DNA from 4 places in the Nonomuraea sp. NPDC050478 genome. Region 1 is predicted to be linked to each of the others. Evidence: riboswitches for the same ligand, from Rfam matches in the RefSeq annotation. Region 1 holds a riboswitch; each other region holds the start of a gene.
What was found. A riboswitch is a leader RNA that binds a small molecule or an ion and turns the genes downstream of it on or off. The one in region 1 is predicted to bind cyclic di-AMP.
Positions count from the first base shown of each region.

Region 2: it holds a riboswitch for cyclic di-AMP, as region 1 does, so the genes downstream of both, ACIBF7_RS32225 (CHAP domain-containing protein) here and ACIBF7_RS04360 (CHAP domain-containing protein) in region 1, are expected to answer to the same signal.
Region 3: it holds a riboswitch for cyclic di-AMP, as region 1 does, so the genes downstream of both, ACIBF7_RS34230 (glycoside hydrolase family 25 protein) here and ACIBF7_RS04360 (CHAP domain-containing protein) in region 1, are expected to answer to the same signal.
Region 4: it holds a riboswitch for cyclic di-AMP, as region 1 does, so the genes downstream of both, ACIBF7_RS13465 (C40 family peptidase) here and ACIBF7_RS04360 (CHAP domain-containing protein) in region 1, are expected to answer to the same signal.

Region 1 is NZ_JBITHT010000001.1:920,937-927,923, forward strand. Features, by position in the region: gene ACIBF7_RS04340 (hypothetical protein) at 115-345, shown strand; gene ACIBF7_RS04345 (acyl-CoA dehydrogenase family protein) at 342-1,508, shown strand; gene ACIBF7_RS04350 (TspO/MBR family protein) at 1,526-1,999, opposite strand; gene ACIBF7_RS04355 (APC family permease) at 2,037-3,896, opposite strand; gene ACIBF7_RS04360 (CHAP domain-containing protein) at 4,058-4,732, opposite strand; cyclic di-AMP (ydaO/yuaA leader) riboswitch at 4,746-4,894, opposite strand; gene ACIBF7_RS04365 (ArsB/NhaD family transporter) at 5,107-6,393, opposite strand; gene ACIBF7_RS04370 (CBS domain-containing protein) at 6,390-6,827, opposite strand.
Region 2 is NZ_JBITHT010000006.1:667,785-674,771, reverse strand. Features, by position in the region: gene glgB (1,4-alpha-glucan branching protein GlgB) at 1-1,980, opposite strand, end outside; gene ACIBF7_RS32230 (MFS transporter) at 2,122-3,645, shown strand; cyclic di-AMP (ydaO/yuaA leader) riboswitch at 3,853-4,001, shown strand; gene ACIBF7_RS32225 (CHAP domain-containing protein) at 4,015-4,689, shown strand; gene ACIBF7_RS32220 (hypothetical protein) at 4,760-4,954, shown strand; gene ACIBF7_RS32215 (DUF4328 domain-containing protein) at 4,924-5,169, shown strand; gene ACIBF7_RS32210 (phosphotransferase) at 5,166-6,506, opposite strand; gene treS (maltose alpha-D-glucosyltransferase) at 6,510-6,987, opposite strand, start outside.
Region 3 is NZ_JBITHT010000007.1:301,740-308,726, forward strand. Features, by position in the region: gene ACIBF7_RS34220 (hypothetical protein) at 1-346, shown strand, start outside; gene ACIBF7_RS34225 (bifunctional polysaccharide deacetylase/glycosyltransferase family 2 protein) at 520-2,613, shown strand; cyclic di-AMP (ydaO/yuaA leader) riboswitch at 2,837-2,970, shown strand; gene ACIBF7_RS34230 (glycoside hydrolase family 25 protein) at 2,982-3,752, shown strand; gene ACIBF7_RS34235 (hypothetical protein) at 3,796-4,173, opposite strand; gene ACIBF7_RS34240 (MerR family transcriptional regulator) at 4,245-4,622, shown strand; gene ACIBF7_RS34245 (cupin domain-containing protein) at 4,619-4,999, opposite strand; gene ACIBF7_RS34250 (class I SAM-dependent methyltransferase) at 5,115-5,615, shown strand; gene ACIBF7_RS34255 (family 20 glycosylhydrolase) at 5,605-6,987, opposite strand, start outside.
Region 4 is NZ_JBITHT010000002.1:1,172,751-1,179,737, reverse strand. Features, by position in the region: gene ACIBF7_RS13485 (sensor histidine kinase) at 1-241, shown strand, start outside; gene ACIBF7_RS13480 (response regulator transcription factor) at 288-956, shown strand; gene ACIBF7_RS13475 (NYN domain-containing protein) at 1,253-2,575, shown strand; gene ACIBF7_RS13470 (NlpC/P60 family protein) at 2,660-3,634, shown strand; cyclic di-AMP (ydaO/yuaA leader) riboswitch at 3,945-4,111, shown strand; gene ACIBF7_RS13465 (C40 family peptidase) at 4,173-4,721, shown strand; gene ACIBF7_RS13460 (hypothetical protein) at 4,806-5,627, shown strand; gene ACIBF7_RS13455 (M48 family metallopeptidase) at 5,624-6,987, shown strand, end outside.

The DNA.
Region 1 (6,987 bases):
GGAAGGATCATGCCGGACCTTCCAGACGGTACAGCACCAAGCGCTCTTTCCTCATGGAGCTGGACTATCTACCGAGACCGTTTCGAAAGGGACTGGCGGGGCAGTCGGCGGCGTATGCGACTCATCGACCGCGCCGCCGTACGCAAGCTCGTCGACACGCAAGACCAGGACGCCGCTCTCGTTCTCGTACGAGGAGAATGCGTCGTCATGCCGGAGGAGCAGGCCGACCGGCAGGGCGGCCTGGTGCTCGCCCGCCGCCGCGAGGTGCGGCACGTGACCGATGACCACGACCTGGACTCGCTCGCCGCCCGTCTGGACACCCTGGCCAGGGACCTGGGCGCGTGAGAGGGGACGGCGTGCGGAACGGCGACTTCTACGACTACGCCGACCTGCTGAACAAGGAGGAGAAGCAGATCGTCCAGCGGGTGCGCGACTTCATGACCGAGAAGATCGCGCCCATCGCGGACGAGGCCTGGACCAAGGCGAGCTTCCCGCACCACGTGGTGCCGGAGATGGCCAAGCTGGACGTGGCGGGGCTCCAGCACCGGGGCGCGAGCAGCCTGCTGACCGGTTTCATCGTGCTGGAGATGAACCGGGTGGATCCGTCCATCGCGACGTTCTTCGGCGTGCACAGCGGTCTGGCCATGGGCAGCATCGCCGGGCTCGGCTCGGAGGAGCAGCGCGAGCGGTGGCTGCCGCGGATGGCCGCGATGGAGCAGATCGGCGCGTTCGCGCTGACCGAGCCGGAGGGCGGCTCCGACGTGGCCGCCGGGCTGCGCACCACGGCCAGGCGCGAGGGCGACACGTGGGTGCTCGACGGCGCCAAGCGCTGGATCGGCAACGCCACCTTCGCCGACCTGACCGTGGTCTGGGCGAAGGACGAGGCCGACGGCCAGGTGAAGGGCTTCGTGGTGGAGAAGGGCACGCCCGGCTTCGAAGCCACCAAGATCGAGAACAAGATCGCCCTCCGTACGGTCCAGAACGCGGACATCACGCTGACCGGTTGCCGCGTCCCCGAGGCCAACCGGCTGGCCGGGGCCCGCGGTTTCCGCGACACGTCCACGATCCTGCGGCAGACCAGGGGCGGGGTGGCCTGGCAGGCGGTGGGCTGCATGATGGGCGCCTACGAGCGGGCCCTGGAGTACGCCGGGGAGCGCGAGCAGTTCGGCCGCCCGATCGCGGCGTTCCAGCTCGTCCAGGACCTGCTGGTGCGGATGCTGGGCAACGTCACGAGCTCGCTCGGCATGGTGGTGCGGCTGGCGCAGTTGCAGGACGCGGGCGTCTACCGCGACGAGCACTCGGCCATGGCCAAGGCGTACTGCACGGCCCGGATGCGGGAGGCGGTCGGCTGGGGCCGGGAGATCATGGCGGGCAACGGGATCGTGCTCGACTACGGGATGGGCCGGTTCGTGGCCGACTCCGAGGCCATCTACTCGTACGAGGGGACGCGTGAGATCAACAGCCTGATCGTCGGCCGGGCGATCACCGGCCATGGCGCCTTCGTCTGACGGCCCAAGGACCGGGATCAGTTGAGCTGCCAGATGGCCAGGTTCAGCGCGCCGGCGTAGGTCACCCAGACCAGATAGGGCGCCATCAGCAGCGCCGCCGGCCGCTTGACCGGCCACATCAGCACGATGGTCGCCGCGATGGCGATCCACAGCAGGCACAGCTCGGCGAAGGCCACGCCGTACCAGCCCGCGGCGAAGAACAACGGGGTCCACGCGGCGTTGAGCACGAGCTGCACCGCGTACGCGGTCAGCGCCCGTGACCAGCCGCGCGCCGTCCAGGTGAGCCAGCCCGCCACGGCGATCATGATGTACAGCACCGTCCAGACGGGCCCGAACAGCCACTGCGGCGGCGCCCAGGCGGGACGCTCCAGTGCCAGATACTCGGCCCCGGCGCCGGACGCGGCCAGCGACCCGATGACGGCGACCAGGGCCACGGCCACCAGGAAGACCGGCAGCGCGACCCAGCGGCGGGATTCGGTGGTGACGACCATGCGCTTCCCGTGCCCTGTGAACCGGCCGGTAACCCGTTCACGGGCGGAGGTGGAACGGGAGGAGGCAGACGACCACGTCCGACCGCTCCCGCAGGGCGGCGGCCAGCAGGAGGCCACGCTGGTTGTGCAGGAACCGGTAGCGGAAGTGCCGGGGTTCCAGGATGGGGATGAGGACGACGGTCCAGCTCCCCGACTCGTCCACCTGGCGGATGTAGTCCAGCAGGGGGTGGATCACCGTGCGGGCGGGGTTGACGATGACCTCCAGCGGGACTCCGGGATCCCACCGGTCCCAGGCTTCGTGCAGCGCGCGCCGCGACTCCTCGGTGAAGCAGACCGACACGAGCACGATCTCCCCGCCGAGGGCCATGGCGGCGCTCACGCTCCGCTGGGTCGCGGCGTCGATCCCGCCGACGGGGATGATGATCTTCTTGCCGGGACGGTCGGCGGCGGGCGGCCGCGCGGGCCTGGCCGGCACGGCGCCGATCTCCAGCTCGGCCGCCACCTCTCCGTAGTAGCGCTCGATCCGGGCGAACAGGAGGATGAGCAGGGGGATGACGATGGCGACCGCCCAGGCGCCCTCGGTGAACTTCGACACCAGCAGCACGAGGGCCGCCACGCAGGTGAGCAAAGCCCCGGTCCCGTTGAGCAGCATGTCGCGGCGCCAGCGGGGCGGGCGCAGCCGGTGCCAGTGCTTGACCATGCCGCCCTGGCTCATGGTGAAACCGATGAAGACGCCGATGGCGAACATGGGGATGAGCCGCTGGGGGTCGCCGTCCACCGCGATCAGCAGGATGGCGGCCAGCAGGCCCGCCACCGCGACGCCGTACCGGTAGACGGGCCGTTCGGTGCGCAGCGCGAACAGCGAGGGCAGCCGCCTGTCCTTGGCCAGCAGACTCAGCAGCACCGGCAGGCCGCCGAAGCTGGTGTTGGCGGCCAGGCCCAGGCCGAGGGCGACCACGATGTTGGTGCCGTAGAACGCCCAGCCGGTCCCGTACGAGCCGGCCACGAGCTGGGCCAGGATGGTCACGCCCTCGCGGGGCACCACGTGGTCCCTGCGGATGAGCACGGCCAGGCCGATGAGCATGGTGGCGAGCAGCGCGCCGAGCATCAGTTCGGTGTGCTGGGCGCGCTTGACGCGGGGCTTGCGGAACATGGGCACGCCGTTGGCGATGGCCTCGATCCCGGTCAGCGAGGAGCATCCGGAGGAGAAGGCCCGCAGGATGAGCATCACGGTCAGCGCCTCGGTGGCGACGATCTGCTCCGTCGTCCCCACGGTGGCGGCGGGCCCGGACCGCGCCAGGCCGACCGCCACGACGCCGAGGACGGACACCACGAACAGGCTCATGGGCAGCATGAGGAACCGCGCGCTGTCGGACACCCCGAACAGGTTGATGACCGTCAGCAGCAGCACCCCGGCCAGGCAGGTCTCCACCAGGTACGGTCGCAGGACGGGGAACGCCGAGGCCAGGTTGGCGGCCGCGGCGGCGAGGCTGACCGCGATGGTCAGCACGTAGTCCACCACCAGGGCCGCGGCGGCCAGCAGGCCCGCCCGGCGGCCCAGCTCCGCCTTCGCGACCCCGTACGACCCGCCGCCGTCGGGGTGGGCGGCGATGACCTGCCTGTAGGAGAACACGAGGATCAGCAGCAGGACCGCGATGGCGATCGTGATCGGCAGGGTCAGCGCCACGGCGGCGGCCCCGGCCCCGGCCAGGACGAGCGCCGCGGCCTCCGGCCCGTAGGCGACCGAGCTGAGGGCGTCCAGCGACAGCGCCGACAGTCCTTGCAGGCTGGTCAGGTGCCGCTTGTCGCCCTCACCGTGGCGGAGTTGCAGCCGCCGCCCGCTGAGCGGCGACCGCCTGGTCTTGGCCGGGTCCTGCTGGTAGGGCACCGTCGTCATGTCGCACGCGCTTCCACCCCCTGGATCTCCCCCGGAGTCGTCGCCGGGCAGGCCAACGGCCGGTCAAAACGCGGTCCTGACCAGGGGCCACAGACGACGGCGATCCGGTCAGGGAAGACCTGACCGGATCGCCGGAGGAATGACGGGTGCGGAGAAGGTGCTCAGGCGGCCTTGTACTCGGGGTAGCCGTAGCCGGTCACCTGGGACACGGGCCGGATGCGCTCCTCGACCTTGCCGTTGCCGGTGTTGCCCTCGATCGTGGTGATCGTGCCGTCGCCGTTGTCCTTCTTCACCAGGCCGACGTGGTCGACGGCGCTGATGTTCTTGCTGCCGCCCCAGTCGAAGAAGACGACGCTGCCGGGCTTGGCCTCGCTGCCCCAGCGGTTGTTGTCCTTGAACCACTGGGCGTGGGTGACGGTGTAGGCGTCCCAGCCGATCGTGGAGCGGGCGCCGGCCTGCTCGCCGACCCAGGACACGAACATCGCGCACCAGGGGGCGTTGGCGTACAGCGCGGGCGTGCCGCCGCCGTCGCGGGCCAGGGTCTCGGCCGCGCGCGGGGAGGACATGTACCACTGGTGGAACTTGGTGCCGCCGCCGGCGGCGTCCTCGGTGACGCCGATCTGCGACTCGGCGACCTGAAGGACGGTGCTCGCGCTGACGGCGGTGGCCTGGCCGGCGCTGCTGTGCTGCTGGGCGACCGGGTGGGGCTGGGAGGGGGTGGCGGCGGCTGCCGTGGCGGCGGCGGAGGTGCCGGCGAAGGCGGCGCCGAGTGCCAGGGTGGCGCCCAGGGCCAGGCGGGAGGTGGACGGGATGCGATCGAAGATGTGCTTGACCATGCTCGGGGATTGCTCCTTGCTTCCATGCCGCCTACCGGGTTAGCTGTCGGGTTCGGGCGTGGAAGTGCCCTACGGTGCGCCCTTGGTGAAGAGCGACCGATTCACCCCAGAGAAAGGTGGGTCCCCGGTTCCGCCAGAGGGCGGATTCGGCGGCCGCGCCGTGTTCCCGCTTCGTGCGCGGGTGGGCGCGGTCTCGGCAATTCATCGGCAACGCGCGGGGGCTTACCTAAAAGCGCTGCTCAAGCGCGTGCCATCGATGGGTTCGAAGGTAATCGTCGCGCAAGGGAAAGGGCAAGCGCGGAACGGGCCCGGACGACGGAATCCCCTACGGCATAGGGGTTTTCGGGGCGAATATTTTACCTTTGCGGGGGTTTCTACAGGTATCGGAACCACAGATACGGCGCCACCAGGGTCACCGTGACGACCGTGACGATCAACCCGTACTTGGTGAAGTGCCAGAAGCTGATCGGCGTGCCGTTGCGGGCCGCGATGCCCAGCACGACCACGTTGGCCGCCGCGCCCACCGCCGTGGCGTTGCCGCCCAGGTCGGCCCCGAACGCCAGCGCCCACCAGAGCACCTGTGCCGACTCGCCGCCCTGCGCCGCCACGAGTTCCTCCACGATCGGGCTCATCGTGGCCACGTACGGGATGTTGTCCACGACCGCCGACACCACGGCGGAACCGCCCAGCAGCCCCATCGTCGCCACGTCCAACCGGCCCGCCGTGGCCTCCACGGCGGCCCTGGAGACCTGGTCGATGACCCCGGTGTGGACGAGCGCGCCGACCATGACGAACAGCCCGGCGAAGAACACCAGCGTCGGCCACTCCACCTCGGCCAGCGACTTCTCCGTGGTCACCTTGGTGAAGGCCACCAGCACACCGGCGCCCAGCAGCGCCACCACCGACGGCTCGTAGTGCAGCACCGGATGGAGCACGAACGCCGCCAGCACCAGCACCAGCACGACGAGCGACTGCCACAGCAGCCACGGGTCGGCGATCGCCTCCTTCTCGTCCAGCGCCATGACCTCCTGCGCCCGGTCCGGGTCGTACCGGAACGTCCGGCCCCACATGAGCCAGCAGAGCCCCACGAACACCGCGACCAGCACGATCACCATGGGCGCCATGTGGATGAGGAAGTCGTTGAAGCTCAGCCCGCCCCGGCTGGCGATGATGATGTTCGGCGGGTCGCCCACCAGCGTCGACGCGCCGCCGATGTTGGAGGCCAGCGCCTCGGCGATCAGGAAGGGGACCGGCGACACGGCCAGCCGCTCGCACACCAGGAACGTCACCGGCGCGATCAGCAGCACCGTGGTCACGTTGTCGAGCAGCGCCGACGCGCCTGCCGTGATCAGGACCAGCAGGACCATCAGCCGGAAGGGCCGCCCCTGGGCGCGTTTGGCCGCCCAGATCGCCAGATACTCGAAGACGCCGGTCTCTTTCAGCACCCCGACGATGACCATCATGCCGAGCAGCAGGAAGATGACGTTCCAGTCGATCCCGGCATGCTCGGAGAAGAACGCCGACCCGGCGTTGGTCGCGTGGATCAACAGCATGACCCACGCTCCGCCCAGCGCCGCCGCCACCCGGTTCACCTTCTCGGTGGCGATCAGCGCGTAGGCGGACACGAACACTGCGACGCTCGCCCAGGCGAGCGGGCTCATGTGCCTAGCATCCTGTCCAGCAGCGCCTGCAGCGTGACCGCACCCAGCAACCGGCCCTTGTCCACGATGGCCACCAACGGGCTGCGGGTGCGCGCCATCAGCGCGGCCAGCTCCAGCACGGTCGCGTCAGGATCCGTGACGGGCAGCTCCCGCCGCTCCCGGGGCAGCACCTCGCGCACCGTACGACTGCCCAGCGCGCGCAGGAACTCGTCGGCGTGCGCCTCGTCGACCACCCGGGCCAGCGCCGGATCGTCCATGATGTAGCGCGGCACGGCCAGTCGCAGTGCTTCCGTGCCCGGCAAAATGGTGAGCTGGTCGTCGTTCTCGACGATCAGACCGGGCAGATCCTGCTCGGCGAGCAACTGGGCTGCCTGGAGCACAGGCGTCTCAAGGGTCACGACGGGATAGTCGGCAAGCAGGTCTCTGGCGCGCATGGGCACATCCTTGACTCGTTGGATCTAGGACCTGCCGACCAGACTTACCAGCTCATGCTGGCCAAATCCTGCAAGACCATCTCATGAGACGTCTATCACGGCCGGGGTCCGATCTGAAAAACTACTCGGGCCGCACGCGTCGTGGCTCTCCGGGTGTGAG
Region 2 (6,987 bases), on a different contig from region 1:
CCCGTACGGGAGCCCGAGCCGGTAGTTCTCGTGCGCCCCGCCGCTGAAGTTGACCACGCACGCCACCGCGGACCCGTCCTTCGCGTACCGCAGGAACGAGAACGTGTTGCCCGGCGCGTCGTCGGCGTCGATCCACCGGAAACCCTCGGGCCTGGTGTCCTGCTCCCACAGCGCCGGGGTGTCCTTGTAGAACCGGTTGAGGTCGCGTACCAGCCTCTGCACGCCCTGGTGACCGTCGAACTCCAGCACCCACCAGTCGAGCCCGCGCTCCTCCGACCACTCCGAGCCCTGACCGAACTCGCCGCCCATGAACAGCAGCTGCTTGCCCGGATGCGCCCACATGAACGCCAGCAGCGCGCGCAGCTGGGCGAAGCGCTGCCACTCGTCGCCGGGCATCTTGCCCATCAGCGAGCCCTTGCCGTGCACCACCTCGTCATGGGAGAGCGGCAGGACGTAGTTCTCCGAGTAGGCGTAGATGAGGGAGAACGTCATCTGATGGTGGTGGTACTGCCGGAAGATCGGCTCGTGCCGGAGATACTCCAGCGTGTCGTGCATCCACCCCATGTTCCACTTGAACCCGAAGCCGAGCCCGCCCAGGTGCACCGGCCGTGACACTCCCGGCCAGGCGGTCGACTCCTCGGCCACGGTCGCGATGCCGGGCGCCTCCCGGTAGCAGACCGAGTTCATCTCCTTGAGGAACTCGACCGCGTCGAGGTTCTCCCGGCCGCCGTAGACGTTGGGGGTCCACTCGCCCTCCCGGCGGGAGTAGTCGAGATAGAGCATCGAGGCCACCGCGTCCACCCGCAGGCCGTCGATGTGGAACTCCTTGAGCCAGTAGAGCGCGTTGGCGACCAGGAAGTTGCGCACCTCGCGGCGCCCGAAGTCGAACACGTACGTGCCCCAGTCGGGGTGCTCGCCCCTGGCCGGGTCGGCGTGCTCGTAGAGCGGGGTGCCGTCGAAGCGGGCCAGCGCCCAGTCGTCCATCGGGAAGTGCGCCGGCACCCAGTCGAGCACCACCCCGATGCCCTTGGCGTGCATCCGGTCGACGAACGCGCGGAACTCGTCGGGGGTGCCGAAGCGGGCCGTCGGCGCGTAGTAGGAGGTCACCTGGTAGCCCCACGACCCGCCGAACGGGTGCTCGGCCACCGGCAGCAGCTCCACGTGCGTGAAGCCCAGGTCGGCCACGTACTCCGAGAGCTGGTCGGCCAGCTCCAGATAGGACAGGCCGGGCCGCCACGAGCCCAGGTGGACCTCGTAGATGCTCATCGGCCCGTTGCGCGGCTGCTCGTCGCGCCGCCCCGCCATCCACTCCTCGTCGGCCCAGACGTAGTCGGACTGCTCGACGACCGAGGCGGTCTGCGGGGGCAGCTCGGTCCTGCGCGCCATCGGGTCGGCCTTGTCGCGCCATACGCCGTCGGCGCCCAGCACCTGGTACTTGTAACGTTCGCCCGCGCCGAGACCGGGGACGAACAGCTCCCACACCCCCGAGCGGCCCAGCGAGCGCATGGGGTAGGCGGTGCCGTCCCAGTGGTTGAAGTCGCCGATCACCCGGATGCCGCGGGCGTTGGGCGCCCAGACGGCGAACGCCGTGCCCGGCGTGTCCTGGTGTTCCATCACGCGGGCGCCGAGCACCTCCCACAGCCGCTCGTGCCGCCCCTCGCCGATCAGGTGCAGGTCGACCTCGCCCAGCGTGGGCCAGTGCCGGTACGGGTCGCGCGTCTCGTGCGCCTCACCGCCGGGATAGCGCACGCTCAAGGTGTACGAGGGAACCTTGTCCAGACCGGGGACCGTGGTCTCGAACACGCCGTGGGCCACGTGCTTCATGTCGTGCGCGGTGCCGTCGTCCAGCACCACGCGGACCCGTTCGGCGAGCGGGCGCAGCGCTCGGAAGGTCACCCCACCCGCGCCTGGGTGGGCGCCCAGCACGGAATGCGGATCGTGGTGCGCCCCGCCCGCGAGGCGGTCGAGCTCTGTCCTCATCGGCATGCTCCCAACACTGCCCTATGGCGACCGTCCATCTGTGGCACTGCCCGCATTCACCCCGACAATCACCGAAAGTGCGGAATCTTGGGTTTATCGGGGATTGACCTCAAGCGTGGTTGGGTTTTTAGCGTTCCATGCATGGACATACAACAGCGTGCGGGAAAGCGGGAGTGGATCGGCCTGGCCGTCCTCATCCTGCCGACCCTGCTGCTCTCGATAGACGTGACCGTGCTGCACCTGGCCGTGCCCGCGCTGAGTGAGGACCTCCGGCCCACCGGGGCGCAGCTGCTGTGGATCAACGACATCTACGGGTTCCTGATCGCCGGCTTCCTCATCCCCATGGGCACGCTGGGCGACCGGATCGGGCGCAGGCGGCTGCTGCTGATCGGGGCCGCGGCCTTCGCGCTCGCCTCCGCCGCGGCCGCGTACGCGCCGAGCGCCGAAGTGCTCATCGCCGCCCGCGCCGCGCTGGGCGTGGCGGGCGCGACGCTGATGCCCTCGACACTGTCGCTGATCCGCACCATGTTCCACGACCCCGCCCAGCGGACGACCGCGATCAGCCTGTGGATGGTCGGCTTCACCGGCGGCATGGTGATCGGGCCGCTGCTCGGCGGATCACTGCTGGAGACCTTCTGGTGGGGGGCGGCGTTCCTGCTCGGGGTGCCGGTGATGGCCGTGCTGCTGGTGGCGGGGCCGCTGCTGCTGCCCGAGTACCGCTCGCCCGCCGTGGGCCGGATCGACGCCCCCAGTGTGGTGCTGTCGGTGGCGGCCGCGCTCGCGGTCACCTACGGGGTGAAGGAGCTGGCCGCCGGCGGGGCGGGCGCCGTCGCGCCGCTCTCCCTGGTGGCGGGGACGGCGCTGGCGGTGGTCTTCGTACGAAGGCAGCGCGGGCTGGCCGAACCCCTGCTCGACCTGCGGCTGTTCGCCGAGCGGCGCTTCTCCGGTGCGCTGGGCACGCTGATGCTGGTCATCCTGGTGGGGCCGGGAATCGGCCTGCTGACGGCGCAGTACCTGCAACTCGTGCTCGGCCTGTCGCCGCTGGAGGCCGGGCTGTGGACGCTGCCCAACGCGGTGGCGATCATCTTCGGGTTCGTGGCGACCCCGGCGCTGGCGCGGCGGGTCCGGCCCGCGGTCCTCGCGGCCGGGGGACTGGTGCTCGGCGCGGCAGGGGTCCTGCTCCTCACCATGGCGGGCACGTCGGGGCTCGCCGCGCTGGTGACCGGGCAGACGCTGTTCTTCCTGGGCGGCTCGCCGCTGCTCGTGCTGGGCATCGACATCGTGGTCGGCGCGGCGCCGCCGGAGCGCTCCGGCTCGGCGGCGGCGCTGTCGGAGACCGCCCAGGAGTTCGGCGGCGCGGCCGGGCTGGCCGTCTTCGGGAGCATCGCCGCCGCCGTCTACCAGGCCCGCCTGCGCGTACCGGAGGAAGTCCCCGCGGAGGCGGCGGCAGCGGCCCGCGACACCCTGGGCGGCGCCATGGCCGTCGCGTCCGCTCAGCCCGCCTCTGTCGCCGCCACGCTCGCGGAGGCGGCCAGGGCCGCCTTCACCACGAGCCTCACGGTCACGGCGGCGGCCGCCTCGGTCGTCCTGCTCGCCGCGGCGATCCTGGCGGCCACCGCCCTGCGCCACGTCCCCCGGCTCGGCTCCTCGCCCGACGGTTCGTAACCGGATCGAAGGTAAAGAATTCGTGCGGGATCCCCCATGTCATAGGGGATCCCGTCGCCGGGGTCCGTCCCGCGCTTGCCCTTTCCCTTGCGCGACGATTACCTTCGGACCCATCGATGGCACGCGCTTGAGCAGCGCTTTTAGGTAAGCCCCCGCGCGTTGCCGATGAATTGCCGAGACCGCGCCCACCCGCGCACATGCGGGAACACGGCGCGGCCGCCGAATCCGCCCTCTGGCGGAACCGGGGACCCACCTTTCTCTGGGGTGAATCGGTCGCTCTTCACCAAGAGCGCGCCGTAGGGCACTTCCACGCCCGAACCCGACAGCTAACCCGGTAGGCGGCATGGAAGCAAGGAGCAATCCCCGAGCATGGTCAAGCACATCTTCGATCGCATCCCGTCCACCTCCCGCCTGGCCCTGGGCGCCACCCTGGCACTCGGCGCCGCCTTCGCCGGCACCTCCGCCGCCGCCACCGCGGCCGCCGCCTCCCCCTCCCAGCCGTACCCGGTCGCCCAGCAGCACAGCAGCGCCGGCCAGGCCACCGCCGTCAGCGCGAGCACCGTCCTGCAGGTCGCCGAGTCGCAGATCGGCGTCACCGAGGACGCCGCCGGCGGCGGCACCAAGTTCCACCAGTGGTACATGTCCTCCCCGCGCGCGGCCGAGACCCTGGCCCGTGACGGCGGCGGCACGCCCGCGCTGTACGCCAACGCCCCCTGGTGCGCGATGTTCGTGTCCTGGGTCGGCGAGCAGGCCGGCGCCCGCTCCACCATCGGCTGGGACGCCTACACCGTCACCCACGCCCAGTGGTTCAAGGACAACAACCGCTGGGGCAGCGAGGCCAAGCCCGGCAGCGTGGTCTTCTTCGACTGGGACGGCAGCAAGAACATCAGCGCCGTCGACCACGTCGGCCTGGTGAAGAAGGACAACGGCGACGGCACGATCACCACGATCGAGGGCAACACCGGCAACGGCAAGGTCGAGGAGCGCATCCGGCCCGTGTCCCAGGTGACCGGCTACGGCTACCCCGAGTACAAGGCCGCCTGAACGGCCTGACAACCGTCTCGGGTTGATCACGGATGGGTGCCGGGTCGGACACCCGGGTGCTTCCGGCTCGGTGCTCCACTCCCTCGCCGTCGGCGTCATCGTGGTCGACCTGCAGCGGGCCGCGTTCATCGACCGCGTGATCGCCGACCCGGCCGCCATCACGATGGAGGAGGTCGAGGCCAGTGACGCCCTCTACGCCCTCACCGGCATGGCGGAGCTCGGCCGCGCTCGGGGCTGGTCACGCTCTGGTGGGCGCTCTGGCTGATCGGCAACTGGGTGGCGCTCGTGGCCGGGCGGCTGTTCTTCAACGCCGAAGAGCTGGAGTCCATGGCGTCGGCGGCCAGGTTCGACGTGCTGAGCTGCGCGCTGATGCTGGTGGCGGCGGTGCCGGCGGCCCTGGTGGTCCTGCGGATCAGCAACGCGCAGGAGGCGCGGCGCCCCGCCGCTCCGGTGTCGCCCTTCGAGAGCCCGGCCGTCTAGCGGAAGGCGGCCAAGGGGATCGACACCCAGGTGGGGCGGTTGCGGGCCTCGTACACGACCTCGTAGACCGCCTTCGACAGTTCGAACGCGCGCAGCAGCGCCGTGTCGGCGGGGGTGATGACGCCTCCGCCCTCGGCGTAGCCCTCAAGGAACGCGGCCCTGTTGCGCTTGGCCCACTCCTCGGCCATCGGCTCCAGGCGGGCCGCCTCGGAGTGGTCCGCCAGCAGGTGCCTGGCCGCGTAGTCGAACGAGCGCAGCATGCCGGCCACGTCGCGCAGCGGCGAGGAGAGCGCGCGGCGCTCGGCCAGCGGCTGGCCGGGCTCGCCCTCGAAGTCGAGCACCACCCAGTCGGTGGTGGTGCGCATGACCTGGCCCAGGTGGTAGTCGCCGTGCACCCGCTGGACGCGTACCTCGGTGGTCAGCTCCTCGGCCCGGTGGTAGGCGAGCTCCAGGGCGGGCACGTGCTCGCGCAGTTCGGGGACCTCGCCCACGGCGCGGCCGAGCTGGCGCCTGAAGTCCTCGGCCATCCGCTTGATCTCGTGCGGCTCCATCACCTCCGTGCCGAACGCCTCGCGCAGCTCGTGGTGGACGCGGGCGGTGGCCGCGCCGAGCCGGCCCGCCTCTGCGGCGAAGTCGCCGCCCGCCTCAGCGGCGGGGAGGCCGGGCAGCGAGTTGTAGAGGTCGCGCACGCTGGTGAGCGCCAGGTCCCAGCCGTCGGTGGAGTTCGACAGGAACTCCTGCATGATCGCCAGCGTGGTCGGGGTCTCGTCGAGGTCGGTCTCGATCCACCCGTACGGCTGCGCGATGTGCGGCGCCTGCCTGATCGCGAGCGCGGTGACGATCTCCAGCTCCGGGTTGACGCCGGGGACGAGCCGGCGGAAGAGCTTGCAGATGTACTTCTCGCCGAACACCAGCGAGGTGTTGGACTGCTCGGCCCCCAGCACCAGGCTGCGCTGGTTGGTGTCGATCTCGACGCCGGGCAGGTGGTGGAACCGCACGCCCGCCCGGCCCGAGCCGGCCGCCATCGACTCCAGGATCCAGCGGGTCAGCTCGTGGTCGTGGACGGCGTCGTACACCACGCATTCCCCGTCGTCCGCCGCGTACGGCCCGATGAAGGCGTGGGTGAGGGTGTCGGGGAGCTCCCTGCGCAGGCCGAGCAGGAGCTGGTAGCGCTCGCGGGACCCCTCCTGCCACACCGACACGATCAGGTGGCGCAGGCTCGGGTCGCCCGCCTCGATGACGACGTCGGAGTCGATCGACAGCGAGTCGATCGGGCGCCCCTTGCCGCCGAACCAGCGTTGGCGTGCGATCCATGCGGCAAGGAGCTCCTCCAGCACGTCCTACTCCTCCTGGGTGTGGGCCGGCGGCAAAGTGAACCAGTAGAACCCATGCCCAGGGAGCGTCAAAAGATACGGAAGTTCGCCAATCGGTGGAAATGGCACGCCACCCATGGTCTCCACGGGTGAGACGCCCACGAACCTGCGCAGGTCCAGCTCCACCGGCTGCGGGAAGCGGGACAGGTTGTTCACGCAGAGCATGCGGTCGTCGCCCAGCTCGCGGACGAACGCCAGCACGCTCGGGTTGGAGGAGTTGAGCTCGATGAACTCGCCGAGCCCGAACACCGGGTGGCGCTTGCGGATCTCGATCATCCGGCGGGTCCAGTGGAGCAGCGAGCCGGCGTTCTTCTGCTGGGCCTCGACGTTGAGCCCCTGGTAGCCGTAGATCGGGTCCATGATCACCGGCAGGTAGAGGCGGCCGGGGTCGCAGTCGGAGAAGCCCGCGTTGCGGTCCGGGTCCCACTGCATGGGGGTGCGGACG
Region 3 (6,987 bases), on a different contig from region 1:
CGAGCAGGCTGAGCCTGAGCCGTCCCTTTCCCGGTCCAGGTCCCGGCGGGCGCCGACCCGGTCAGCGCCCACGCGCGCCTCCGGCCGGCGCACCACCGCCGCGCCCTCCCGTACGCGAGCCAAGAGCCCGTCCGCCCGCCCCACCTCACCGTCCGCGCGGCCGTCCCGTACGTCCGAGCCCCCGGACACGGGCGCGGCCGTGGAACCCGAGACGGCCCGCGACACCGCACCCCCCGGCGAGACCACCCCCACCCAGCAACCGGAACCCGCCGCGACCCCCTCCCCGGACCCCACCGGCGAGCCCTCCCAGACCCGGAACCCCACCACCCCCGGAACCCCCTCATGACCCCCCGCCGCAGACGCCCCGTCCCACAACCGGACAGCGCTCCCGCGCCCGGATGGGGGCAGGCACATGACCCGGGTCTCGGCGGGACGATCGGGCAGGCGGCGGATCGGGTGCCCGGTCCGGCGTACGGGCGTGACGTCCGTCGGGGTGGGCGGCGGCGGGGCAGGAGGCGGGTGGCCGGGCGGGGTGTGGAGCCTTCGGGGCACTGGCTGATGTTGCTGGCCGGGGTGGCGCTGGCGGGGTGCGCGCTGACGCTCGACGGGTTCGTCAAGAACGTGGTCGGCGAGACCGGGCCCCAGCGAGGCGGCGGGGACCCGGCGTCGTGGCTGGAGCCGGTGCGCCGCAGCGGCCCGGTGCTCGACCTGACCGGGGACAAGCCGGCCGGCGCCCGCCCGAAGGCCCGCACGGTGGCGCTGACGTTCGACGACGGGCCCGACCCCGAGTGGACGCCGCTCGTGCTGGACGCGCTGAAGAAGCACGGGGCGAAGGCGACGTTCTTCACGGTCGGCTCGAAGATCGCCGCCCATCCGGAGCTGACCCGCCGGATCGTCGCCGAGGGACACGAGATCGGCAACCACACCTACACCCATCCCGACCTGTCCGCCGTCCCCGCCTGGCGGGCCGAGCTGGAGCTGAACCTCACCCAGAAGGCGCTGGCCGGGGCGACGGGGCTGCACACGATGCTGGCCCGCCCTCCGTACTCCTCGACCCCTGACGCCATCACCGGCGAGCAGTGGGACACCCTGGCGATGCTCGGCCGCGAGGGCTACCTGATCGCGCTGGCCGACCTCGACACCGAGGACTGGAGCAGGCCGGGCGCGGCCGGCATCGCCAGGGCCGCGTTCCCGCGGGGCGGGCGCGGGGCGGTGGTGATGATGCACGACTCCGGCGGCGACCGCGCCCAGACAGTCGAGGCCGTCTGCCGCCTGCTCGACCGGCTGGACCGGGCCGGCTACCGCGCCGAGACGCTGACCTCCGCGCTCGGCATGCCGTCGGCGCACCGGCCGGCCGCGCAGCCGGAGCGGATCGCCGGCGCCGCGCTCGGCCTGGCGCAGCGCGCGGCGAACGCGTTCACGGACGCGCTGTGGTGGGTGCTGTTCGCCACCGGCGTGCTGACGCTGGCCCGGCTGCTGCTCCTGGTGGTGCTGGCCCGGGTGCACGCCCGGCGCTCCCGGGGTCCGGGACCGGCCCTGACCTGGGAACGGCCGCCGGGGGTGAGCGTGATCGTGCCCGCGTACAACGAAGAGGCGGGGATCGCCGCGACCGTGCGCTCGCTCGTCGCGACCGCGTACCCCGGGCCGGTGGAGGTGCTGGTGGTGGACGACGGTTCCACGGACCGCACCGCCGAGGCCGCCGCCGGGCCGCGGCTGCCGGGAGTACGGGTGATCAGGCAGGACAACGCCGGCAAGGCCGCCGCACTGAACACCGGCATCCGGCACGCGCGCCACGAGTTCCTCGTCATGGTCGACGGTGACACGGTGTTCGAGCCGGACACGATCGGGCATCTCGTGCGCCGGCTCGCCGACCCCCGCGTGGGCGCGGTGAGCGGCAACACCAAGGTCGGCAACCGGCGCGGGCTCATCGGCCGCTGGCAGCACGTCGAGTACGTGATCGGCTTCAACCTGGACCGGCGCGCGTTCGAGCTGCTCGACTGCATGCCGACGGTGCCGGGGGCGATCGGCGCGTTCCGGCGCGGCGCGCTGGTCGGGCTCGGCGGGGTGAGCACCGACACGCTGGCCGAGGACACCGACCTGACGATGGCGCTGTGCCGGGCGGGCTGGCGGGTGGTGTACGAGGAGCGGGCGCTGGCGTGGACGGAGGCGCCCGCGACCCTGGGGCAGCTGTGGCGGCAGCGCTACCGCTGGTGCTACGGCACGATGCAGGCGATGTGGAAGCACCGCCGCGCGCTGGCCGAGCCGGGTCCGTTCGGCCGCCGCTGCCTGGGTTACCTGGCGCTGTTCCACGTGCTGCTGCCGCTGCTGGCGCCGGTGGTGGACCTGATGGCCGTCTACCACACGGCGGTCGGCGACCCGCTGCCGGCGGTGGCGGTGTGGGCTGGGTTCGTGGTGGTGCAGGCGGCGGCGGGCTGGTACGCGCTGCGGCTGGACCGGGAGCGGGTGTCGGCGCTGTGGGTGCTGCCGCTGCAGCAGTTGGTGTACCGGCAGCTGATGTATCTGGTGGTGTTCCAGTCGGTGGCGACCGCGCTGCTCGGGGTGCGGCTGCGCTGGCACACGGTGCGCAGGCAGGGCACTTTCGCGGCGCCGTGACGGCACCGGCGGGAGATTTTACCCGGAGGCCGGATTCCCTTACGTACAAGGGGTTTCGGGGGTGTTACCCCGGGTCCGAACCTCCAAACCGGATATGTCATACTTGCAATATTTTTGTCTGCATATATACCTTTTGCGTATTCGCGGTGATACCTCAACTCTGTTGCCGCATCGATTGACCGGACCGTGCGCTGTCCTGACGGTGTCCCCCTCACGCCAGGGCAGCGCACGGCCGCCGAATCCGCGTCTCGCGGAGCCGGGGACCCACTTCCTGGGGTGAATCGGACGCCAGCGTCCGTAGGGGACTTCCAACTCCGAACCCGTCAGCTAACCCGGTAGGCGGCATGGAAGCAAGGAGTCATTTCCTCATGCCCAAGCCTCGGCTTGCCGCTGCGCTGAAGTACCGTCCCAGCAACCGTCTCAAGTACGCCTTCGCCGGCGCGCTGCTGGCGGGGACCACCGCCGTCGCCAGCGTGACCGGCACCGCCATCGCCGCCACCGGCGGCGCCGCCGCCCCCGTCGAGCCGAACCCGGCCATCGCCCAGCAGCAGGCGGCCCAGCTCACGTACGGCCAGGACGTGTCGAACTACCAGCCCGACCACGACTGGGAGGCCAGCCCGGCCGAGTTCGGCATCATCAAGGCCACCGAGGGCACCGGCTTCACCGACAAGACCTTCGCCCGGCACTGGCAGGAGCTGGACAAGAAGGGCATCGTGCGCGGCGCTTACCACTACGCGCACCCGCGCAACAACCCGATCGCCGAGGCCGAGCACTTCCTCTCGGTGGTGAACTCCCAGCCCGCCAAGCCCGGCGACCTGCTGGTGCTGGACCTGGAGACGACCAACGGCAGGTCCGTCTCCGAGGTGAACGCCTGGGCCAAGGCCTGGCTGTCGCACGTCAAGGCCAAGACCGGCGTCACGCCGCTGTTCTACAGCGGCTGGCACTTCGCCGACACCTACGGCGCGGGACTGTCGGAGTACCCGCTCTGGGTGGCCCACTACAGCAAGCCCAAGGGCGAGATCACCCCGCCGGCGGACTGGAAGTCGTGGACCATCCACCAGTACTCCGACAAGCCGATCGACCACAACGTCTCCGCCCTGACCCCCGACCAGCTCCGCAGCCTGGGCCGTCCGGCCTGACCCGCTCTGTGACGCCTCCCGCGAGGGAGGCGTCACAGTCGTCTCAGCCCTGGTGGATCCTGAGCCCACGCTCCTCCATGCGCCGCAGCAGCTCGGCCGGGCCCACCGCCGTCTCCGGCAGCAGGTAGAACTCCTCCAGGATCGGCCCCGCGTCATCGGGTGCGGCGGCGTCCCAGATCACCTCGTCACCCGGCGCCGTGACCTCGAAGGTGAAGAACGCGCAGCACGCCTTCTCCCGCGCGGCGAGATCCCGTACCCACTCCTCGACCCCGTCACCGGCGCGGAACCGGAACCGGATGCCCCCGGCGGTCCGCTCGCGTCCGGTGAGCGCCTCGCCGAACAGCCGCCGGTACTCGGCCAGCCGTTCCTCGGGAGTGTCGCGGGCGGTGGTCATGTCGCAGACGATCGGTGGGGTGTCCATGATGTGCTCTCCTTCCGTCACTTCCGGAGCGTAGAGTCTGGACCTAGGTTCAGAGTCAAGAGGAGAACGGTGTGAAGATCGGCGAGGTGGCCCGCGAGGCCCGGGTCAGCGTGGACACGGTCCGCTTCTACGAGCGCCGCGGCGTGCTGCCGGCGGCGGGGCGCAGACCGTCGGGCTACCGGGTGTTCGACGCGTCGGCGGTGTCCAGGATCCGCGCCGCCAAGGCCCTGCAGGAGCTGGGTTTCACGCTGGACGAGGTGGCCGGCGCCCTGCGCTCCCACGACGCGGGCGGCGCGACCTGCGCGAGCGAGCGGTGGCGGCTGGAAGCGGTGGTGGAGCGCATCGACGCCAGGATCGCCGAGCTGGCCCGGGCCCGCGACCTCGCCGCCCGGAGCCTCGCCGACTGCCGTTCCGGCGACTGCCGCTTCCCGACCGGCCTGTCCTTCTAGCGCGAGACCTCGCCGGCCTCGGCCAGGTCGGCCTCCTCCTTGGTCTTGTGCACGGTGCCGTCGGCGTGCTCGGGCGGCCCGTACGCCGTGTGGAGCACGAGCGGTGCGGCGCCGGTGTTGACGAAGTTGTGCGGGGTGCCCGCCGGGACGGCGACCAGGTCGCCCGCCTTCACCGGACGGACCTCACCGCCGACACGGGCCTCGCCGGTCCCGGAGACGAAGGTGAGGATCTGGTCGGTGTCCTCGTGCACCTCCTCGCCGATCTCACCGCCCGGCGGGATGGTCATGGTGACGACCTGGACCTTCTCCCCGGTCCACAGGACCCGGCGGAAGTCGGTGCTCTCTTCGGCGACGGTGGCGATCGCGAAATGGTGCACGGTCGGCTCCTGTGTCTCGCGGTTCAAGCTGGCGTATGACTCTTGCCAGGACAAAAGCTGACATAAACGTTATGTCCGGCAGGCGGACACCGGGCGCGGTGCTAGTTTCGCCGCCATGAAGGTGCCGGAGAGGCTGCTGTGGGCCGTCGAGACCCTGGAAACGCGGCCGGGCGAGCGGGTTCTGGAGATCGGCTGCGGCCGAGGCGTCGCCGTCGGACTGCTCTGCGAGCGCTCCGCCTCCGTCACCGCGATCGACCGGTCGGCGACGGCGGTCGAGGCCGCACGCGAGCGCAACGCCCGCCACGTCGAGGCGGGCGCCGCGGTGATCGAGCAGGCGGAGCTCGACGGCGGCGGGCTGCCCGGCGGCCCGTACGACAAGGTGTTCGCCGTCAACGTGAACGTCTTCTGGACCCGCTCCCCCGCCGCCGAGCTGGCGGCGGTCAGGCAGGCGCTCGCGCCCGGCGGCTCGCTCTACCTGTTCTACGAGCCGCCGGGCGCCGCCAAGGCGCAGGAGATCGCGGTCAAGGTCCGGGCCGCGCTCGCCGGGTCCGGCTTCACGTCCACCGCCCTGACGCGCGGTCTCCTGCTGTGCCTGAAGGGTGAGCTCACCCCGTGACGGTGACCGTCAGGTCCCCGGTGACGGGCGCGCCGCCCGGCGTGCGGACCGTCAGCGTGCCGGTGTAGGTGCCGGGCCGGCTGAAGGTCCTGGCCGAGGTCACGGTGAAGGCGGCGTTGATCCGCATGCCGGGGATGCTTCCCTCCCTGGTGGTGGCCGGGGTCACGGGCTCCTGGACGCCGTCGCTCCAGGTGACGGCCGCCTCCAGGCCGGCGGCGGTGTGGCCGGGCGCGGTGAGGGTCCAGGAGGCGCCGGTGGGCCGGCCGGTGCGGGTGCTCACCGATCCGCCGAGGATCTCCAGCCGCCAGGGCACGTCGGCGGTCGGGAAGAAGTTCGTGCCCTGCACGGTCAGCCTGCCGCCCATCTTCGCCAGGCGGTTCTTGAAGTCGGCGTAGTCCCGCTGGTCCTGGGGTGTCCAGCCGACCTCGGCGGTGGCGATCAGACGCGGGTAGGCGTAGTACTGCGCCTGCTCGACGCGGCGGATGAACTCGCCCCACACCGCCGACTCCACGCCGAGCACGCTGCTCTCCTGGATGCCGGGGATGTACGTGCCGGGGTCCCAGTTGTAGTGGCGGTCCAGGCCGCACGGCCCGCCGCACGCCCAGGTGCCGCCCTCGGGCTGGCGCGAATCCTGCTTCTGCGGCACGTACGCGTGCGCGGCCGGGGAGAGCACGACCTGGGCGCCGCGGTCGTTCACGGCGGCGGCCACGGCGTTCCGGTTGCCGTTCCAGAACTGCACCACCGCGTTGTCCCGCGGCAGCGCGGTGCCGGCGTACTCGTTCCAGCCCACGACGGTCTTGCCGAGGGCGCGCACGTTGCCGGTGAAGGCGTCGACCATCTTGACGTAGTCCGCGTGGCTGGTCGAGAACGCCTCGTCGCCGCCGATGTGCAGGTAGGGGCCCGGGGTCATGGCGGCGATCTCGGTGAGCACGTGCTCGGCGAACTCGTACGTGACCGAGCTGTGCGCGTCCAGGGAGGAGTAGCCGACGGCGCCGGTGCCGTTGTGCGGGACGGTGGTCTCGCCCGGCTTGAGTGCCGGCCGCGCGCCCGGGGTGTTGAGCTGCGGGATGGAGTGCAGCGCCGAGTTGACGTGGCCGGGCAGGTCGACCTCGGGGATGACGGTCATCCCGTGCTCGCCGGCGTAGCGGACGATCTCGGCGTAGTCGGCCTTGGTGTAGAAGCCGGTGATGCCGGGCTCGGTGCCCCGCTCGGTCATCGCGGTGGCGCCGCCGACCTCGGTGATGGCGCCGTAGTCGATGCCGGACGGGTTGCTCTCCGGGTCGTCGAGGGCGATGCGCCAGCCCTGGTCGTCGGTCAGGTGCAGGTGCAGGCGGTTGACCTTGAACTGGGCGGCGGCGTCGATGTAGGTCTT
Region 4 (6,987 bases), on a different contig from region 1:
CGCACCGGTCACCGTGACCGTGACCGGTGGGCCGGGTGAGGGGGTGTCGGCCGAGGTGCGCAACTGGCTGCCCGCGCGCCACGGCCCCCGCATCCCCGGCGTCCAGATCCCCGGCGCCGGGGCCGGGCTCATCGGCCTGACGGAGCGCGCCGCGCTGGCGGGCGGGCGGCTGGAGCACGGCCCGACCCCCGAGGGCGAGTACGTGGTCCGCGCCTGGCTACCCTGGCCGGCGCGGACATGACGGCGAAGGGCGGGGAGGCGCTGGTGAAGGGCTGGTGGGAGGACGGATGACGACGCCAGGGGCGCGGCCGGTCAGGGTGCTGATCGTCGACGACGACGCGCTCGTCCGGGCGGGGCTGTCGATGATCCTCGGCGGCGCCGACGACATCGCGATCGTCGGTGAGGCGGGCGACGGCGCCGAGGTGCCGGCGATGGTCGCCCGGCATCGGCCGGACGTGGTGCTGATGGACATCCGGATGCCGGACGTCGACGGGCTGACCGCGACCGAGGCGCTGCGGGCCGCCCAGTCGCCGCCCGAGGTCCTCGTGCTGACCACGTTCCACGCCGACGCGCAGGTGCTGCGGGCGTTGCGCGCGGGCGCGGCCGGGTTCCTGCTCAAGGACATCCCGCCCGTCGAGCTGGTGGCCGCCATCAGGAAGGTGGCGGCGGGGGAGCCGATCCTGTCGCCCGCCGTGACCCGGCAGCTCATCGCCCACGTCTCCAACGGCGGCGCCGGTGGCCGCGCGGACCGGGCCAGGGCCCTGATCGGCCGGCTCAGCGAGCGCGAGCGGGAGGTGGCGCTGGCCGTGGGGCGGGGCAGGTCCAACGCGGAGATCGGGCGCGAGCTGTTCATGAGCGTCCCCACGGTCAAGGCCCACGTCTCGCGCATCCTGACGAAGCTCGAACTGAACAACAGGGTGCAGGTGGCCCTGCTGGTCTACGACGCCAGTCTCTGACGCACGTCCTGGAGTTCCAGGTTTTGCCCGTCCTTTCCCTTGCGGGCCGGTCCCGTACGGGAGTGACTCCACGCAGGTACGGGCCACACACGCACCGTCGGAACCGCTCGCCTCGCACGGACGGCGCGAGAGGACGCGCCCGAGTTCCCGAGGTGACGCCTCGCAGGTCGGCGATGGGGCAGGGGGTGGAAACGGCCGCGGGACCGAGCGCTTACCCGGAAAAGGATGCCCGTTACGGACAGGTACCCGGCAGCCGTACCCTTGTCTGAAAGAGCATGTCATGAAGGGACAGTGGGATGAGCTCAGCGGGTGAAGGCCTGTCTCGCCCGCTTCCCGAGCAGGTGCGACTCAACGTCGTCGACCTGGCCGCCCAGGTTCTCGGCTCGATGCCCGCCGCCGCCGTCCCGCCGCCGCTGCGCGGCATCGCCAAGTTCGATCCGCGCAAGCGTGCCCGCCTGGGCGGCGCGCCCATCGCCGCCCAGCTGGAGAACGACAAGGACTTCCGCGTGGCCGTCGCGGAGCACGTGACGGCCGGGTGGCCGGAGCTCGTCTCGTCGCTGGCCGAGGGCAACGTCCCGCCCGCCGCCGATCCCGTGCTCGTCGCCGCGGCCGCCTACCTCACCCGCCCGCCGGGGTGGGAGGAGATGATCGAGGCCGCCAGGACCGACCTGGAGAGGAACGCCGCCGCCGCCGAGGGCGCGGAGCGCGAGGAGGTCGTGTCGCGGCTGCGCGAGCAGCTCGCCGCGCAGAAGTCGGCGGCCAAGGAGGAGGTCGACCGGCTGCGCGAGCAGCTCAAGGCCGCCCGGGGGGAGAACTCCGACCTGCGCCGCAAGCTCCACGACGCCCGGGAGCGGGCGAAGGCGGCCGTGCAGCGGGCCGAGGCGATGGAACAGACCGCCCAGGACGCCAGGGCCGCGGCCACGGCCGCCGGCAGCGCCGGTGAGACCGAGCTGCGCCGGCTGCGCGAGCGCCTGGCCGACGTGGAGAAACAGCTCGAAGCCTCGCGCAGGGCCGCCCGCGAGGGGCGCAGCATCGAGGACGCCCGCATACGGGTGCTGCTCGACGCGCTGCAGGACGCCTCCGCCGGGCTGCGCAGGGAGCTGGCGCTGCCCACCACCATCTCCAGGCCCGCCGACTCGGTGGCCGCCGTCGCCGGGGAGACGCCGGGCGTGCGGGGGGTGCCGGCCCGCGCGCTGGCCGACGACGACCCGCAGCTGCTCGACCAGCTCCTCGCCCTGCCGCAGGTCCATCTGATCATAGACGGCTACAACGTGACCAAGACCGGTTACGGCACTCTCACGCTGGCCGACCAGCGCAACCGGCTGATGACCGGGCTCGGCGGCCTGGTCGCGCAGACCAGGGTCGAGGTGACCGTGGTGTTCGACGGCGCGGAGCTGAACGCGCCGGTGCAGGTCGTCGCGCCGCGCGGGGTGCGGGTGCTGTTCAGCGCGCCGGGGGAGATCGCCGACGACCTGATCCGCCAGCTGGTACGCGCCGAGCCGCCGGGCCGCGCCATGGCCGTGGTCTCCTCCGACCGGGAGGTGGCCGAATCCGTCCGGCGCATGGGAGCCAGACCCGTTCCGTCTGCTTTGCTGCTGCGCAGGCTCGGCCGCGCCTAGATTACAAATCAGTGTTTGGGTGAGACCTCACCTTCCACTTCTGTACTATTTCGCCCCAGATGTATTCCCCCTGGGAGGCGAGCTGTGAGGTTGGGCCGGGCGCCACTGGCCGCGGGTCTCGTGATCGGGCTGATCACTCTCCCCACGGGAGGAGTGGCCGCCGACCCGCAACCGACGATCAGTCAGGCCAAGGCCAAGCTCGAGAAGCTCAACGACAAGGCCGACAAGGTCGTCGATCGCTACAACACGGCGACGGAGAACTACAAGGCCGCCAAGAAGCGCTACGACAAGCTCAACGCCGGCTACAAGCGGAAGCTCGCCACCGTCGCCGAGCTGCGGCAGCAGGTCGTCACGATGGCCGTCGACGGCTACAAGATGGGCCGCGACCTGACCTCGATGCCGACCATGGTGACCGCCGAGAACCCGGGTGACCTGCTCTACCAGATGGCGCTGACGGAGCGGCTGACCGCCGACCGCGCCGGCAGGCTGGCCGCCTTCGACCGGGAGAACCGCGGGCTCAAGATCGAGCGTGACAAGGCCCAGGGGGCTCTGGGCGAGGCCGACGAGGAGCGCGACAAGGTCAAGAAGGAGCGCTCCGAGATCGAGAAGCTGATCGCCCAGCAGAAGAAGCTGCTCGACCGCCTCGGCGCCTACCGCGTCGGCGACCCGAACAGCACCGGCGTCAAGTACACCGGACCCGCCTCGGGGAGCGCGGCGGCGGTGCTCAACTTCGCCTACGCGCAGATCGGCAAGCCCTACCAGTTCGGCGGCACCGGCCCCGGCGGCTGGGACTGCTCCGGCCTGACGCAGGCCTCGTGGCGCGCGGCCGGCGTCTCCCTGCCGCGTACGACGTGGCAGCAGTGGGCCTGGGGCGCGAGCCGGAGGGTGTCGCTGGACGCCCTGGAGCCCGGTGACCTCATCTTCAGCGAGGGGCTGGGCCACGTGAGCATCTATGCGGGAAACGGCAAGATCGTGCACGCGCCGCAGACCGGTGACGTGGTCAAGGTCGTCCCGCTCTCCGCGTACGGGCGCCGGCTCGTCGGCGCGGTACGCCCGTGAGCCGTTGAAACGTCTGTGACTGATGTGACAGAAGGGCTCTGACACATCGTCAGGGCGGCAAGTGTGAGTATGGTCACATCTGGGTAACGGGACTGGCTTGCCAGCAGGGATCCGCGGGTCTGACAGCGGGCTTGTCAGATCGTCATGTGCTGACCGTGCCTTTGCCAGCCCATGACTTCAGGCGTAGGTTCTGGCGTCGCGGCGGACACTCCATGCCCGCCGCCGGCCATCGCCGCCGCGCCGCCGGCGCCGCGACGTGGACGAACAAGAATCTGCCGGTCACCGCCGCATCTCCGGGAACCTTCACCCGGGTGGTGGCCTGCCGAATCCGTGCAGCCAGGAGGCACGGAGCCGGGGAACCATAGATCCCGTCATTTCAGGGCGGGATCAGGGGTGAATCGGCGCGGCGACGCGCCGTAGGGCGACTTCCAGGCCCGAATCCGTCAGCTAACCCGGTAGGCGTTCGTGGAAGACTCAAGGAGCAATCCTGTCTACCTCCCCTAAGAACCCCCGTCTGTCTCGCCTTGCCGTCAGCGGCGTGGCGCTCAGCATGACCGTGACGGCCGGAGGGCTGGCCCTCCACGTCCCGGCGGCGCAGGCGGACACGGTGATCGCCCCGGCCGGAGCTTCGGTGACGACGGTCGAGGCCGTCAAGACCACTGCTTCCAAGAAGGCGACTTCGAAGAAGGTCCTGTCCAAGAAGCAGGCGAAGGCGGCCCGGCAGAAGGTGAAGGCCCACAAGGCCGTCGCGGTGGCCAAGAAGCAGATCGGTGACCCGTACCGCTACGGGGCCACCGGGCCGCACGCCTTCGACTGCTCAGGTCTCGTCCAGTTCGCCTGGCGGAAGGCCGGGGTGAAGATCCCGCGCGTGACGAACAGCCAGTTCGCGGGCATCAGGAAGAAGGTCTCCTACAAGAACCTGAAGCCGGGTGACCTGATGTTCTTCCGCGGGCTCGGCCACGTGGGCATGTACATCGGCAAGGGCAAGATGGTGCACTCGCCGAGCTCGGGCAAGACGGTGCGCGTCGAGAAGCTGAACGGATGGCGCAAGTCGTCGTTCGCCGGCGCGGTACGCCCCGGTCTGTGACCGATCGCGAAGGCCCCGCCCCTGACTGGGGGCGGGGCCTTCGTGATGCGTGGGACGGGCGTCCCGCCGCTAGCATCGGACAGCATGTCCGGGATCGTGGGCCGTCGAGCGGTGGTGGCGGGGCTGGTCCTCGCCGTGGCCGCGGCCGGCGGGGCGGTGCCGGAGTCGTGGTCCGCCGGGGTGCCCGACGAGCTGGCCGGGGTGCGGGAGCTGTGGCGGGGCGAGCTGGGCGTCGCGCGCGGCGAGCGGGCGCTGGTCGCCGGGCAGCGGGCCGATCCCGGGCTGCTGGCCGATCTGGCGCGGCGGGCCGACGCGGCGGGGCGACGGGTGTCGGGCGTGCTGGGCCGGCCCGTGCGCCCGCTGGTGCTGGTGCCCGCGTCAGGAGAGCAGGCCGCGCGGCTGGCCGGCGTCGCCGACGTGCGCGGGCTGGCGGCGGTGGCCGACGGGCGGCGGGTGATCGTGGTGCCCGAGGGTTTCGCGCGGCTCAACCCGACCGGCAGGGACGTGGTGCTCGCCCATGAGCTCACGCACGTCGCCGCTGGCACCGACGGGCTGCCCGGCTGGCTGTACGAGGGATTCGCCGACTACGTGGCCTATCGGGACGCGGGGCTGGCGGTCACCGTGGCGGCGGCCGAACTGGCGGCCGAGGTGCGGGCGGGGCGGCTGCCGGACGAGCTGCCCGGGGCCGGTGACTTCGGCTCCCGGGGGGACGCGCTGGCGCGGGCGTACCAGGAGGCGTGGCTGGCGTGTCGGTTCCTGGCCGAGAGCGCGGGCGAGGGGACTCTGGTGAGGCTCTACCGTGATGCCCAGAGTGTCGGCACCGACCGGGCACTCGCCGCGCGGGGGCTCACGCTCGGCGGCCTGACCCGGGGGTGGCGCGCGTACATGCGGGACCAGCTGGGGTGAGAGGACGCGAAGTGGACGACGGCCACGACAGGAACGCCGCCGCGGGCGAGCAGGCCGGGACCCGATCCGGCGGCGAATCCGCCCACGAGAACGGTCCGCGCCCGGATGACGGACAGACGCCCCCAACGGACGGCGGGCCGGAGCCCAAGGACGGTGGGGCTGGCCGGAGGGGGCGGCGGCAGGCTGGGGTGGCCGGGGTCGTGCTGGGGGTCGGGATCCTCGTGGTGGTGGGGCTGACGACGCCGTGGCAGGCGCTGCCGGGGGCGCCGGAGGTGGCCGCCGACCCGGCCGCGGACTTCACCGCCGGGCAGATCGCCCGCGCGCAGGCGTTCGACGCGGCCACCGGCATGCCCGGCTACCTGTCGCTCGGCCTGACGCTGGTGTTCGCGGGCCTGCTCGTCGCCACCCCGCTGGGCGCCAGAATCCTCGGGGTGCTGCGCGGGCCGTGGTGGGTGCGGGTCCTGCTGGGGGTGCTCGTGCTCACGGTCGTCGAGGAGGCGCTGCGCTGGCCGCTCGGCGTCTGGTTCGAGACCGTGCTGCGCGACTACGGCCTCTCCACGCAGGACTGGGCGTCCTGGACGGGCGACCGGCTCAAGAGCATCGCCATCAACACGGCTCTGCTGGGCGTGATGGTCGTGGCGGTGGTGGCGCTGGCCCGGCGGTTCAGGCGCTGGTGGATCCCCGCCGCGGCGGGGGCGTTCGCGCTCACCGTGGCGGCCTCCTTCGTCTACCCGGTGGTGTTCGAGCCGGTGTTCAACGACTTCAGGTCCATGCCCGAAGGCCCGCTGCGGACGAACCTGCTGGCGATGGCCGAGCGCGACGGGGTGCCGGTGGAGGACGTGCTGGTGGCCGACGCCTCCCGCCGCACCACCGCGCTGAACGCCTACGTGTCCGGGTTCGGCGCCACCCGCCGCATCGTGGTCTACGACAACCTGCTCAAGGCCCCGCAGCCCGAGGTCGAGCTGGTGGTGGCGCACGAGCTGGGCCACGCGGGGGAGAACGACGTGCTCTACGGCACGCTCGTCGGCGCGCTGGGCGCGGCGCTCGGCGCGATCCTGCTGTTCCTGGTCTTCGGGCCGGTGCGCCGGCGCGCCGGGGTCACGTCGATCGCCGACTGGCGCGCGGCGGGCGCGATCCTGGGGTTGATGACGCTGGCGACGTTCCTGTCAGGCCCCGCGCAGAACTTCGTCAGCCGCCACATCGAGGCCAGGGCCGACGCCCACGCCCTCAATTTGACGCGGGATCCGGTCACGTTCGCCGCGATGCAAAAACGCCTGGCAACAGCCAATATTTCCGACTTGTCGCCCGATGCAGTGGAATATGTGCTCTATGCCTCCCATCCCACGGCACCGGAACGGAT